3 regions of the Fictibacillus nanhaiensis genome follow, and region 1 is predicted to be linked to each of the others. Evidence: riboswitches for the same ligand, from Rfam matches in the RefSeq annotation. Region 1 holds a riboswitch; each other region holds the start of a gene.

Region 1 (4,870 bases):
ACATCTTGAAACGAGTGCTAAGGTATAACGTTTGTCGAATTGAAAACTTGGGTACCATAAACGTGAGCAAACTATTAGCAACTGTAACATTTGTGGGATATACTTTGTTTACACTTTGATATTTAAAAGGAGGGCCAAATAAATGGCTATTGTTAATGCATCAGATCAAACATTTAATACAGAAACGAACGAAGGTTTAGTACTTGCTGACTTTTGGGCACCATGGTGCGGACCTTGTAAAATGATCGCTCCTGTTCTTGAAGAAGTAGATCAAGAAATGGAAGAAGTAAAAGTAGTTAAGCTTGATGTTGATGAAAACCAAGAAACAGCTGGTAAATACGGTGTTATGAGTATTCCTACTCTACTTGTATTCAAAGACGGTCAAGTGGTCGATCAAGTAGTAGGTTTCCAACCAAAAGAAGCTTTAGTGGAACTTTTAAACAAACATAAATAAGCTTAGCACGAAAAGCCCGGTTGATAGGGCTTTTTTTTTTGCGCTTTTTTACAAACGCCTCAATATTTTCTAGGAAATATTGTCGATAAATGAGAATATGTGGTATAGAATTCACGATAGTATTATGAACACGTTGATACATGGTATGATAGTAGTAAAGACTGCTGAGAGCGGAGGGGGGATGAAATTGACCTCTATTTCTGTAAAACAAAAGTTAATGTTACTTCCAGACCAACCAGGTTGCTATCTCATGAAGAATGAGTTCGGGAAAGTCATCTATGTAGGGAAGGCGAAAGTGTTAAAGAATCGTGTTAAGTCTTATTTTTCTGGGACACATGATGGCAAAACACAGAGACTCGTAAGTGAGATCAGAGATTTTGAATATATTGTAACTTCTACCGAGATGGAAGCATTAGTCTTAGAGATGAATTTAATAAAAAAGCATGACCCTCGTTATAACGTGATGCTTAAAGATGACAAGAGCTATCCATACTTAAAGATCACCGCTGAAAAACAGCCGCGACTTCTATATATACGGAAGATCAAAAAAGACGGCGGAAAATATTTTGGTCCGTTCGTGAACGCTTATGCTGCCCAAGAAACGAAAAAACTGTTAGATCGCATTTTTCCACTTCGAAAGTGTGACACGATGCCTAAACGTGTATGTCTGTATTATCATATCGGTCAATGTTTAGGTCCTTGCGTATATGATGTAACCGAACAAGAAAACAAGAAAATGGTTGACGGCATCGTGAAATTTCTTAACGGCGGTTATCAGGACGTTAAAAATGAGTTATCGGAAAAGATGCTTGAAGCTTCTGAAGCATTGAACTTTGAACGCGCAAAAGAGCTTCGAGATCAGATCCAGCACATTGAAGCTGTTATGGAAAAGCAAAAGATGATGACAGCAGATCTAGTCGATCGAGACGTGTTTGGCTACCATTTTGATAAAGGTTGGATGTGTGTACAAGTCTTCTTTATCCGACAAGGTAAAGTGATCGCCCGAGATATTTCTGTCTTTCCGTTTTATGGAGAGGCGAATGAAGATCTCCTCACTTTTATTGGTCAGTTCTATCTGCAAAAGAATCACCTTCTTCCTAAAGAGATTCTGCTTCCTCAAGAAGTGGATGCTAATCTTATATCGGAACTTCTTCAAGTGAAAGTATTGCAACCGAAAAAAGGACAAAAGAAGGAGCTGGTAGAATTAGCCACTAAGAACGCGTCATTAGCTCTTCACGAAAAATTTGCCCTAATCGAGCAAGATGAAGCGAGAACGATTAAAGCCGTTGAGAACCTTGGCGAAAGAATCGGAATTGCTGCTCCTTATCGTATCGAAGCGTTCGATAACTCGAATATACATGGAACAGATCCTGTTTCTGCGATGGTTGTTTTTGTTGATGGTAAACCGTATAAAAAGGATTATCGAAAATACAAAATTAAATCGGTAGAAGGACCAGATGATTATGCTTCCATGAAAGAAGTTGTTCGCCGCAGGTATACGAGAGTGTTAAGAGAAGAAGGAGAGCTTCCTAATCTTATTTTGATCGATGGGGGAAAAGGCCAGATATCAGCGGCTCAAGATGTGTTAGAAAACGAGCTTAACTTATTTATTCCTGTGGCAGGTCTATCGAAAGATGAAAAACATAGAACGTCACAGCTATGGATCGGTGATCCTCCAGAGATGATACACTTGGCTCGAAACAGTCAGGAATTCTATCTGTTGCAACGAATTCAAGATGAAGTTCATAGGTTTGCGATCTCTTTCCACCGAAAAGTTCGCTCCAAAAGTATGTTTGAGTCAACATTAGACAGCATTGCTGGCATCGGTGACAAACGGAAGAAGATGCTTCTTCGCCATTTTGGATCATTAAAGAAGTTAAAAGAAGCTTCCGTTGATGAGATTCAAGCAGCAGGTGTACCTAAACCAGTAGCAGAGCTGATCGAAAAAGCATTTTTATCAAATGAGTAGTTGCAGCCATTGAGTAACTTTGTTAAAATGAATGCAACTTTATAAATATGCCATGCTTCGTATGAAGTGATGGTAGAGGAGCAGGAACCAATAGTAACCCATCTGAAGAGAAGAAGCTCTGGTGATGATGGTGGAAAGGGGATTCTTGCCGAAGTGTAAAAGGACTTCTAGCCTTTTATGCTGGACCTGTATTGAATAAATACAGAGCTGTCACACAAGTCCCCCCAGGATTTGTGTGGAGGACTATCTCACGAGGGGGGAACAAACTTGGCTTGCTACGGATTATAGCAACAATAGGGTTTTTCCTTATTGTTGCTTTTTTGTATTTACTTTTCAGTTTTCGTCCGAAAAGTATACGTGCAAACTAAGTGACGTGGTCACTTTCGCGTCAACAAAGTCTTCTAATTAAAAGAGATAGAATCTTACAACTAGAAAGGATTTGGAGTAGATGGGGAGAATCGTTCAAAAATTCGGTGGAACTAGTGTTGGCTCTGTTGAGCGTATACAAAATGTTGCAAAACGAATTATCCATGAAGTGGATGCAGGAAATGAAGTAGTAGTTGTTGTTTCAGCGATGGGTAAAACTACGGATGAACTTGTCAAACTCGCAACAGAGATCAGTGGGAACCCTTCTAAACGAGAGATGGATATGCTGCTTACGACAGGAGAGCAAATTACGATCGCCCTATTGACGATGGCGCTGCATCAAGAGGGTTACAAAGCTCAATCATTAACAGGATGGCAAGCGGGCATTCAAACGGAAGATGCCTTTTCAAATGCTAGAATATTAGACATCGATTCAAAGCGCATCTCTTCGCTTTTAGAAGAAGGTCATATCGTGGTAGTTGCTGGTTTTCAAGGACTAATTCCTGAAACAAAGGATATTGCCACTCTTGGTAGAGGTGGATCAGATACTACAGCGGTTGCTCTAGCTGCAGCTTTAAAAGCAGAACGATGTGACATCTATACCGATGTAACAGGCGTTTATACGACAGATCCGCGGGTAGTGAACTCAGCTAGAAAACTACCTTCGATCTCTTATGATGAGATGTTAGAGATGGCTAACCTTGGTGCAGGGGTTCTACATCCAAGAGCGGTTGAGTTTGCTAAAAATTATAATATTACTTTAGAAGTAAGATCTAGTATGAGCGAAGAACGTGGAACATTAGTAGAGGAGGAAGTATCGATGGAACAAAATTTAATGGTTAGAGGTCTAGCATTCGAAGGAAATATAACAAAAATTACGGTTTCTTCAGTACCTAATGAAATGCATGCTTTAGCCGAACTGTTTACGATTTTGGCTTCGAACGGTATAAACGTAGACATCATCATTCAAAATGTATTAAATGAAGAAAAAACGAATATTTCTTTCTCGATCGAATCAAATTCATTGTCTGCTACACAAGAAGTGCTTGCCGCGCATCAAGGAAAATTAGGATTTGAATCAATCAGTTATGAACAAGGTCTAGCAAAGGTGTCCATCGTTGGTTCAGGCATGATCTCGAATCCTGGAGTAGCCGCTAAAATGTTTAAAGCTCTGTCAGACGAAGAGATTATGATCAAGATGGTGAGTACTTCTGAGATTAAGGTATCAACTGTTGTAAAACAAGAGGATATGATCAAGTCGATTGAAACGCTGCATGATGTGTTTGAGTTAGATGCTCGTGTTCCCGTTCAGAACACGTAAACATTGAAAAAGCCGGCAATCCGCCGGCTTTTGTTATTCAATCGTATCTTTTTTGTCCCATTGAACAGTGATAAAAACCTTGTTTCGTTTTGTAGATTCTAAAGCTTCTGTCGTACATTTTTTTTGCAGCTGAACTTGTTCAGCGAGGAAGCCTGCTTCTAGGCTGAATGTTTGATGATTGAAGTTTTCCATGCGTTGCATGATCAATTGAGAGTTTAAAGAGAAATTCATCTCTGTTTTTGAAGCTTCGATCATTTCAAGAGTACCCCAGCCAGCTTCAACAAAAAAAGCGTGAACTTCTTCCATCGTATGTAAAGGATATTTTCTAGCTAAGTGTCTTCCTGCCCAATAGAGAATATTTCGTTCTTGTTTGCCAAGAAGTTCAGGCAATAAGTCGCTGCGAAGGATCTCATACCCAAAAGCTGAAACAGAAAGCTGTTCTACAGGGGTGTTTTCATCCTTTGTCTTTTGTTTAAACATTCTGCATCCCTTCTTTCTAATTTTATTATAACGGGAAAGCGGTTTAAACTCTATAGCAACTATCAGTATTTGTCGAAAATCTTGAACGTCCAAAAGCGTTGGTGTATCAAGAAAATTTACGCATTTAGTTGTTAGCGTTTTCTTGACGGTGTCAAACGATGGGAGTAAAATGAACATGTTGCTAGTTAATTAAGCTAATTGTTTAACACTCATCCTCTAAAAGAGGAAACTTAAAACGCTTACATGTGGAGAGGAACAAAGATTAGCAGCCAGAGAGAGG
Region 2 (4,870 bases), 280 kb from region 1:
ACTGCTGGAAATCTCCAGATATTGCCTAGGCCGATAGCCGAGCCGACCGCTGCTAATATAAATCCATAGCGGCTTCCCCATTGCTGCCTATTTTCCATTGTTGTATCCCCCTTGTTATGAAGTCGAAAAGTTTACAATTATTACTTTTTTCTGATAATTCTGTGTTCAGTATATTACAAAACATGAAAACCGTCAAAATGTTTTTAGTTATTTTGTCGGAATAAGGGGGAAAACGTCGTATAAATATAAGAAAAAGTGCCTGGTTAACAACCAGACACTTTCAAGCTTAAGCGTGATATGCTTGATCGCTCATGCTATTTTTACTAGAAATTTTTTTAATGATGATGAGTGCCAAGATAAAGATCACTGCAGATGCAAGAAGGCCAACCCAAACACTCTCTGTTAAGCCGAGTGCAAGATACCCTACTGCAGATACTCCTGCAGCCACTAGGCTATAAGGAAGCTGGGTCATAACGTGATCGATATGATGACTTCCTGCTCCTGTTGAAGAAAGGATGGTAGTATCTGATATTGGTGAACAGTGGTCGCCAAAAACAGAGCCTGCTAAAACGGCCGCTAGAACAGGCAACATGAAATCTATATTTGTAGATGCAGAAATTTCTGCTGCGATCGGAAGCATGACACCAAACGTCCCCCATGAAGTTCCTGTTGCAAAAGCCATAAGCCCTGACAGGACAAAAAGAACAAATGGCAGATAAGCTAAATTCATATGCTGATCGACTAATCCTGCAAGATACGTTCCTGTTCCTAAGCTATCAATGATTGAGATGATCGTCCAAGCAAAAAGTAAGATCGTAACAGCACCGAGCATAGATTGAATACCACGTCCCAGTCCTTTTCCTAATGATGCAGCACCCATCTTCTTAGGTAGGAAGAACAATATAGCTGAAGCTAAACCAAGCAGCCCCCCATATACCAGTGATTTTGGTACATCTGTGTTTTCGAAAATAGATAAAAGTGTGATGGCCGTTGGTTCATCAAGCCCCTTCACATTTTGAATGCCCGTATAGATCATAAATCCAACCGTTGATACAATCAAAATCACGATTGGCCACACAAGGTCTCCTACTTTTCCTTTATCACTTTCTTCGAGCTTGATTCCTTCTCCGATTGCTGCTTTTTTATCGGGAGCAATCACTTCTCCTGTTGCAAGAGCTGTTTCTTCATGCTTTTTCATCGGTCCAAAATCAAGTTGAAAATACGCAACGATAAACACGAGAACTAGGGCAAACACTGCATAAAAATTCATAGGAATCATCTGAATAAATGCACTGAATGCAGACATATTCGTAATCTCATGTGTAGCAAAAATCGTTCCAATAATACCAATGATGTACGCTCCCCAACTTGAAACAGGTGAAATGACACATACTGGGGCAGCTGTTGAATCAAGATAATAAGCGAGTTTTGCACGTGAGATGCGGTGTCGATCTGTAATGGGTCTGCTTACATTTCCGACAGCTAAAGAGTTAAAATAGTCATCAATAAAAATGACGAGGCCGAACACAACGGTCAGAAGTTGTGCACCTCTTCTGGTTTTCACTCTCGCGATCGCCCACTCTCCAAAAGCACGGCTTCCTCCTGCTAACGAGATAATGCTCGTCATCATTCCTAAAATCAATAAGAATAGAAGAATATACACATTCCACTCATTTAACGCACCATCTGAAATAAAGTGCCCTTTAACTATCGTACCAATTTCTTTCAGTGTCGCTCCCATACTAAAATCATGAAGTAATAATGCTCCCGCAATGATTCCAGCTCCTAGCGAGACTAACACTCTGCGTGTTAGAACCACCATTAAGATTGCCAATACAGGTGGTATTAATGAATAAATCGAATTCTCAAATTCCATGATGTTCCTCCTTCTTTTCATTCAGCCATCGATATTGAGGAGTTCTTACAGGACGTTGAGGAAAAAAGGACAAAATAAAAAGCGATCAATAGACAAGGAAATAACCTGTTATCAATCACTTAAGTAATTTATGGTTTTCCTCATCGATCAGTAGTCCTCCACTGCTTTAAGTTTCAAAGCAGTGACAGTTTTACACTTATTTAGTGCAAACCCAGCAAAAGTGAACAGACGGTTACCTTTTGCTTCGGCGGAAGTTCCTTTCCTTTTTCTTCACAGACGTCACTCTCTGAAAAAGTACTTATAAAATCCGCTCCTCTACCCCATCGGTGATAGGCTTAAAGACATATATAATTTTTAATTCAATTACAATTATAACAAACTAGAACGAATGGTCAACCTGAACAGGATTTGTTAAATAAAGGAAATATTTTTATTCTGTTGCTTCTTTCCCACTCACGTCTTCTGATGAGCTATCTTCTGGAATATCAGTACCTTCTTGAAATTCATCTTCGCTTTTTACTTTTTCTTTTATCTGAGGATCAATTGGTAAAGCGGGCTGAATCGGGTCACCCGATTGATTATAATAAATCGGTACTTCTCCTGGTATAAATTGACCCATTATTTGTATAGGTCTTGTTACTATTGCAGTTTCAGTTGCAAAAGGTATAACTACTTTAGCTTTTACAGTAACAATAATATTTATTGAAATCCAAGTATTATTAATGCCCACTGTTTCAATTTTTTCTTCAATATCAGTATTTACATCTCCAACAATAGTGAATTTTATGGGAATGCGTGGTCCTAAATTCGCTAATAAGGAGTTTTCAGTAGCTTGCCCAAGAGGTATATCCATGATCACGCCGGGTTCATCCGGATGTTTTTTTGATAAACCTAATTTTTCTGATTTAATACTTTCTGGAATTTTACCTTTTTCGATTTCTTTTAAAAATTCTTGAACAACAATCGCTGACTTATATTGAACATTGTTTACTACTTTTTGATTAACTCCAGCAAAAACAATGTTTCCATCTTTATCTTCTTTAGAAATTAGTATGTCTTGCATATCGATTGAATCAAATAATTTATTAAAAATTGCTTCATTTATTGCTAAAGATGCTATTTCCTCTGTTTTTCTCTGAGCTACATACATCAAAGTTGGCTCAATTCCTTTATCTACTAACCACAACCCTTGAATAGTAATAATAATAAAAAGTGAAAAAGATATTAGCACAACAAATCGGAATGGAAGTGGCCCTTTTCGAAGTTTCATTTTTTTGCGTTTAAGCAAAAGGTAACCCCCCTTTATCTACATATACATATGTATGCAGACAAGAGGGGGGCTCATTCAAACTTTATGGTTTTAATTTTTTTCGTACACGACAAAATCGTGTGGATATTTGTTCTTTTCATCAACAATGCCTGGTTTACGTGAGACTTCCATCCACTCATCACGATTGATCTCAGGAAAATACGTATCAGCGTCAAATGTATGGTGGATCTCTGTAACATACAGACGATCTGCAACTGACATGAACAACTTAAAGATCTCAGTTCCACCAATCACACATAATTCTTCTGCTTCTTTTTGCATGACTTCGTCAACAGAATGAACCACGGTCGTTCCTTCTGCTTGATACTTTTCATCTCTTGTTACCACGATATTCTCTCGTCCGGGTAGAGGCTTTCCGATAGATTCATACGTTTTTCGCCCCATCACGATCGGTTTTCCCATCGTTACGTTTTTAAAGTGCTTGAGATCGTTCGGTAAGTACCACGGAAGGTCATTGTCTTTGCCGATCGCACGATTTTCATCCATCGCTACAACAAACGAGATCATACGCTCACCACACCTTTAATATGGGGATGCGCTTCATAGTCTACAAGTTCAAAATCACCGTAAGTAAAATCAAAGATATTCGTTACATTCGGATTTATCTTCATCTTAGGAAGCGGCTTTGGCTCACGAGTGAGCTGCAGCTCAACTTGTTCAAGATGATTGGTGTAGATGTGTGCGTCACCTACTGTGTGAACGAACTCACCTGGTTTAAGGCCTGTTACTTGAGCTACCATCATCGTTAACAAAGCATACGACGCAATATTAAAAGGCACGCCTAAGAAACTATCTGCTGAGCGCTGATAAAGCTGACAGGAGAGTTTTCCATCCGCAACATAAAATTGGAATAACAAATGACAGGGTGGAAGTGCCATATTCGGAATATCAGACGGATTCCATGCAGAGACGATTAATCGTCTTGAATCCGGGTTGTTTTTGATGTCTTCGATTACGTTTGAGATCTGGTCGATCGTCTCACCGTTCGGAGTCGACCAAGATCGCCACTGATGACCGTATACAGGACCAAGGTTTCCCTCTTCATCTGCCCACTCATCCCAAATGCGTACACCGTTTTCCTTTAAATAAGCAATATTCGTATTACCTTTTAAAAACCAGAGCAATTCATGAATAATCGACTTTACATGTAATTTTTTTGTCGTAACAAGCGGAAAGCCTTCTTGGAGGTCAAACCTCATCTGACGACCAAAAACAGAAACGGTTCCCGTGCCTGTCCGATCCTCTTTTTTTGTACCGTTATGTAGAATATCTTGAAGAAAATCCAGATATTGTTTCATCCCTCATCGCCTCCTATTTTTCTTTTAATCGTATCATACGAAAAGTCATAAAAATAGCTTCAACACCTAACACTTTTTCCCTTCTGTACACATAAAAATAATAGTGAAGAAAGGAGTGGAAGCATGTTAGAGATGAACCCGATCTTAATCGAAGGACATCCGTTTACCGCTGTCACCCTTCGTTTGCCAAAAACGAATTTTATGGCTGTATTCAATGACAATGGATATATCATGTGTGGAGCACTAGATGTGGCACTATTAAACGAAAAGTTAGCAGACCGTAAAATTATCGCAGGACGCGCTGTTGGAGTAAGAACAATCGAGCAGCTGTTGGATGCACCTTTAGAATCTATTACTCTTGAAGCA
Region 3 (4,870 bases), 380 kb from region 1:
GCGATGATCGCAAGTGTTTCAAGGGCCGCTTGAGAAAGTGTAGCATGACCAGGTGTTTCTACAAGGCGTTCATAAAAGGCAGCGTGTTCAGGTTTCGTTACAAATTGAAGAGATCCCGCGTATTCGACAATAGACATCCCTCTATCTGATGACGCATAACTTTGTTTTAACTCTTCTATGACGGGATCCAGTTCTTTGCTATCGATCTCTAGTACTTGAGAGATCTGTTTCCTGTCGATTCCTTCATCTCCGCTGACAAAAAGTAAACCCTCGATAACCGCTTTATATTCATTTCGTTCCAAATCGTATTACTCCTCTAACATCGTTATATAAATTTCGCTAAAATGATCTTGTTGTTCGCAATTAATTGATTTTACTTTCATAAGCTCTAATATAGCAAGAAACGTCACAACGACATGTTCTTTCGTACTCTTATCAAAAAGATCTGTAAACTTTTTTCTTCCGCCTACCGAAAGAAGAGAGGATTTTATTTGTTCCATCCTTTTTTCAATCGGAATCTCTTGCCGTTCAATGGTCGTTTGCTTAGGTGCCCGCGTTACCTTTTCTTGAAAGACTTTCTGCATCGCCTGCAACATATCATAAAGGGTTACGTTGGTCACTTGTTTTGCTGACTCTTCTTTTTCAAACTGAGAGAGATCAGCTGGCTGACGGGTGTATATTAAACTTCTTGCTGATTCTCTTTCTTTCAGTTCATCAGCAGCGTGCTTGTACTTTCTATATTCAACGAGTCTTCTTACTAAATCATCTCTTGGATCTTCTTCCATCTCAAGTTCCATTTGATTCTCAAACAGCTCTTCTTCATGCTTTGGTAGCAGCATCTTGCTCTTAATGGCAAGAAGTGTAGCTGCCATGACTAAAAATTCACTTGCTACATCAAGTTTAAGTTCTTTCATCGTATGTATATATTGAAGGTATTGCTCAGTTATGATGGCTACCGGAATATCATAGATATCCACTTCGTAGGTTTGTATCAAATGAAGCAGTAAGTCTAGCGGACCTTCAAATCCATCAAGCTTCACACTATATTGCATAACATTTCCCCAGTTTTTAGCGATTTTGTATTATAAAATTATATCATATTTTGTACGTCTCGCGGCTTGTTTTTATTCATGCTGTGTATATGGTAAACTTAGAGTCGAGCTTATTAAGGGGCGTGAACGATCAGTGACTTATCCAAAACCATGGATACAATACTTGGTGCATTTTCATAGAGATCAAGATTACTTTGAATGTCATGAAGTGCTTGAGGAGCATTGGAAGGACGAGGGAATGAAAGGAGATCTGTGGCCTGGATTGATCCAGCTTGCAGTAGCCCAATATCATCATCGGCGCGGAAACTACAATGGAGCTAGACGAATGATCTTGAGTTGTAAAGTGAAGCTGCAAAAAGAGGAATCGGCACTGAAAGAACTCGGGATAGAAGCTGAACCATTTTTTGAACTACTCGATAGAATTACACAAAAAGTTGAGCAACAGCAACCTTTTGAGTCGATAGCACTTTCACTTTCAACTGACCTTATGCGCGTATGTTTAGTAAAAGCTGGTGTGACGGAAGAAGAGTGGTCTTTATCAACCGTAGTGGATGAAAACATCGTAAATAAACACTTTTTAAGAGACCGTTCCACTGTTATTGATGAACGAAATAGACAAAAACTTATGAAAAACAGAAATTTATAATTGCCTAAAGCATAAAAAAGCTCCGGAAAAATCCGGAGCTTTTCTTATTTGGAAATTATTCTTCCCAAACTTTAACTTCTTTCATTACATCGCCTTGTTTAATACGAAGGACCGTTTCCATACCTTCTGTAACTTGTCCAAAAACAGTATGAACACCGTTCAAGTGCGGCTGTGGCTCGTGTACGATAAAGAATTGGCTTCCACCTGTATCGCGACCAGCATGCGCCATTGAAAGAGAACCTGCTACGTGCTTGTGTGGGTTTCCTTCTGTTTCACAAGGAATAGAATAACCAGGGCCGCCAGCTCCAGTTCCTGTTGGATCTCCACCTTGAGCTACAAATCCAGGGATAACACGGTGGAATGTAACACCGTTGTAAAAGCCTTCGTTTGCAAGTTTTTCAAAGTTTTCTACTGTTCCAGGTGCTTCTTCCTGATACAGATCAAATACAATTTTTTCGCCGTTTTCAAATTCAATTGAACCTTTTTTCATAAAAAACAGGCCTCCTTCTACTTCATTCAACTACCATTGTACGGCTAAAAAGCTGCTCCGTAAACTAATTTACACAAAAACATTCGATTTTAGCGGAACATCGTTCTTGATGAGGTCTTCATATGTTTCCCTCTTAACTACTAGCTGTTCTTCTCCGTTTTCTACAAATACAACTGCTGGCCGCTGAATTCGATTATAGTTGCTTGCCATACTATAACCGTAAGCACCCGTACAGGAAACAGCCAAGAAGTCGCGATCACATACTTCAGGAAGGTCAATATCCCAAATTAACATATCGCCGCTCTCACAGCACTTCCCTGCGATCGATACCGTTTTTGTGGCTTGTTCGTTCATCTTATTCGCTACAAAAGCTTCATATTTCGCTTGGTAGAGTGCAGGACGAATGTTATCTGTCATCCCGCCATCAATGGAAACATAGTGTCTAACTCCCTCGATTTCTTTTTGAGAGCCAATCGAGTAGATCGTCGTACCCGCATCCCCTACAAGGGAACGGCCTGGTTCAATCCAAAGTTCAGGAAGATCTTGACCTTCAAATTGAATCATCTGTTTCTTCACTTCTACGATCATGGCTGAAACGTACTGTTCGGGAGATAGAGGTGTATCCTCTGTTGTATATTGGATACCGAATCCGCCTCCAAGATTTACGACACTTGGAAAATAACTAAAATTTTCTTCCCACTTCTTAAAATGATTAAACAGTTTTTCAATCGCCAGGGTGAACCCTTCTGTTTCAAAAATTTGAGAGCCAATATGACAATGAATCCCTAGAACACGAAAGCCTTCAAATGCAATTACTTCTTGAAGTGCTTTGTCTCCTTGACCATTTCCTAGGTCAAATCCAAACTTAGAATCTTCCTGTCCAGTAATGATGTAATCATGGGTATGTGCTTCAATCCCTGGAGTTAAACGAAGAAGAATGTTTACTTTTTTGTTTAGCTTACTGCTCAACATCTTTAATAATGAGATCTCATGAAAATTATCTACTACAATACAGCCAACTCCAGCTGTAAGTGCAAATTCTAATTCTGCTAAGCTCTTGTTGTTTCCATGAAAGTGAATTCTCTCAGGTGGAAATTCAGCTTGAAGTGCTGTATAAAGTTCTCCGCCTGAAACCACATCGAGACTTAATCCTTCTTGCTCGATAAGCTGAAACATGGCGATCGAGGAAAAGGCTTTTGAGGCATAAGCGACTTGATACCCTACCCCGCTTTCCTCGAACGCATTTTTGAAACCTCTTGCTCTATTTTTAATTAAGGATAGATCATACAGATAAAGCGGTGTTCCATATTTTTTCGCAAGCTCTATCGTATCTATACCACCGATCCAAAGATGCTGATTATCTCCAATTCTTGATGTTCCGTGTAAATTCACAAAAAATCCCCTCTCGTTGTTGATAGAGAATTCAATCCCGACAAATACAAAAAACAGCCGCAACTAAGGCAGGCTGTCAAAACCGTACCCTCATGTCGGAATAGCTCTCCACTACAGATGTAGTGACAGTCCGTTGCTTATTCAGCAGCGGCCCAGCATAAAAAGCGATGGAACCCTTCTTACACTTCGGCAAATTGACCTTTCAACATATTTCATCGTCATCCATGAACTCCATATGCTACTCATTCGTTTTGCGCCTCTACCTCATATGAGGCATATTTATTTAGTTATGAATTTAACATAATTTTCAACAATCAGCAAGGGACAGATTAATTAGTTGGCTGTTTTTTGGTGTTCTGCGGATGTACGATACTCGGCCGAACTTTAGAAACCGGAACGGCTATCCGAACAACGATCTGCAGGAATGCTTTAGGATTAAAAGGAATGAACGGCCATAGGTATGGTGTGTTCAGATTCTTAATCGTTGCCATATACAAGATCATGATGGTAAAACCAACGATAAACCCAGGGACTTTAAAGAGCATGACCATAATAATCAGAAAAAGACGCAAAACCCTGTTGGCGATACTCAGCTCATAACTAGGTGTAGAGAACGCCCCAATGGCAGCAATTGCAACATAAAGAATAACTTCTGGAACGAATAACCCCACATCAATCGCTATCTGACCGATCAATACAGCCGCGATCAGACCCATGGCGGTTGATAGAGCACTCGGTGTATGGATGGCCGCAAGTCTTAAAATATCGATCCCCATCTCTGCAAAAATAATTTGAAGAAACAAAGGGATGTTCGTGTGTTTATTCGGACCTATAAAATCAATGAAAGGCGGCAGCAATTGCTCTTCCATCGAGAACAATAGCCACATCGGTACTAAGAATACCGATGCCAGCATACCTGTAAAACGGGTCCATCTTAAAAATGCACCTATGAATGGTGTCTGCCTAAACTCTTCTGCATGTTGTACGTGATGAAAAAGTGTTGTAGGTGTAATGATGACACTTGGTGATGTATCTGTGATGATTAATACATGACCTTCCATCAAGTGTTGAGCTGCAACATCAGGTCTTTCTGTGTAACGTACTAAAGGAAACGGGTTCCAGCCTTGTTTTACTACAAATTCTTCTATCGTCTTATCGGCCATGGGTATTCCGTCGATCTCAATCGAGTTAAGCTCTTTTCTAATGAGGTCAACGAGTCCAGGATCTGCTACATCTTGGATATAAGACAAACACACGTCCGTCTTGGAACGTTCACCGACTTGAAGAATT

What was found. A riboswitch is a leader RNA that binds a small molecule or an ion and turns the genes downstream of it on or off. The one in region 1 is predicted to bind lysine.
Region 2: another riboswitch for lysine. It lies ahead of ACFS5O_RS08225 (Na+/H+ antiporter NhaC family protein); the one in region 1 lies ahead of ACFS5O_RS09635 (aspartate kinase).
Region 3: another riboswitch for lysine. It lies ahead of lysA (diaminopimelate decarboxylase); the one in region 1 lies ahead of ACFS5O_RS09635 (aspartate kinase).

Annotation. Positions count from the first base shown of each region.
Region 1 covers NZ_JBHUPF010000006.1:1,203,159-1,208,028, forward strand. Annotated here, with positions in the region: gene ACFS5O_RS09620 (histidine phosphatase family protein) at 1-28, shown strand, start outside; gene trxA (thioredoxin) at 143-454, shown strand; gene uvrC (excinuclease ABC subunit UvrC) at 672-2,423, shown strand; lysine riboswitch at 2,489-2,677, shown strand; gene ACFS5O_RS09635 (aspartate kinase) at 2,872-4,110, shown strand; gene ACFS5O_RS09640 (YslB family protein) at 4,144-4,590, opposite strand.
Region 2 covers NZ_JBHUPF010000006.1:925,605-930,474, reverse strand. Annotated here, with positions in the region: gene ACFS5O_RS08230 (sodium-dependent transporter) at 1-98, opposite strand, end outside; gene ACFS5O_RS08225 (Na+/H+ antiporter NhaC family protein) at 287-1,876, opposite strand; lysine riboswitch at 2,020-2,202, opposite strand; gene yunB (sporulation protein YunB) at 2,307-3,164, opposite strand; gene ACFS5O_RS08215 (dihydrofolate reductase) at 3,237-3,713, opposite strand; gene ACFS5O_RS08210 (thymidylate synthase) at 3,710-4,504, opposite strand; gene ACFS5O_RS08205 (YunC family protein) at 4,628-4,870, shown strand, end outside.
Region 3 covers NZ_JBHUPF010000006.1:1,583,004-1,587,873, reverse strand. Annotated here, with positions in the region: gene scpB (SMC-Scp complex subunit ScpB) at 1-302, opposite strand, end outside; gene ACFS5O_RS11630 (segregation/condensation protein A) at 309-1,052, opposite strand; gene ACFS5O_RS11625 (DUF309 domain-containing protein) at 1,186-1,698, shown strand; gene ACFS5O_RS11620 (peptidylprolyl isomerase) at 1,754-2,188, opposite strand; gene lysA (diaminopimelate decarboxylase) at 2,258-3,580, opposite strand; lysine riboswitch at 3,674-3,850, opposite strand; gene ACFS5O_RS11610 (spore germination protein) at 3,910-4,870, opposite strand, start outside.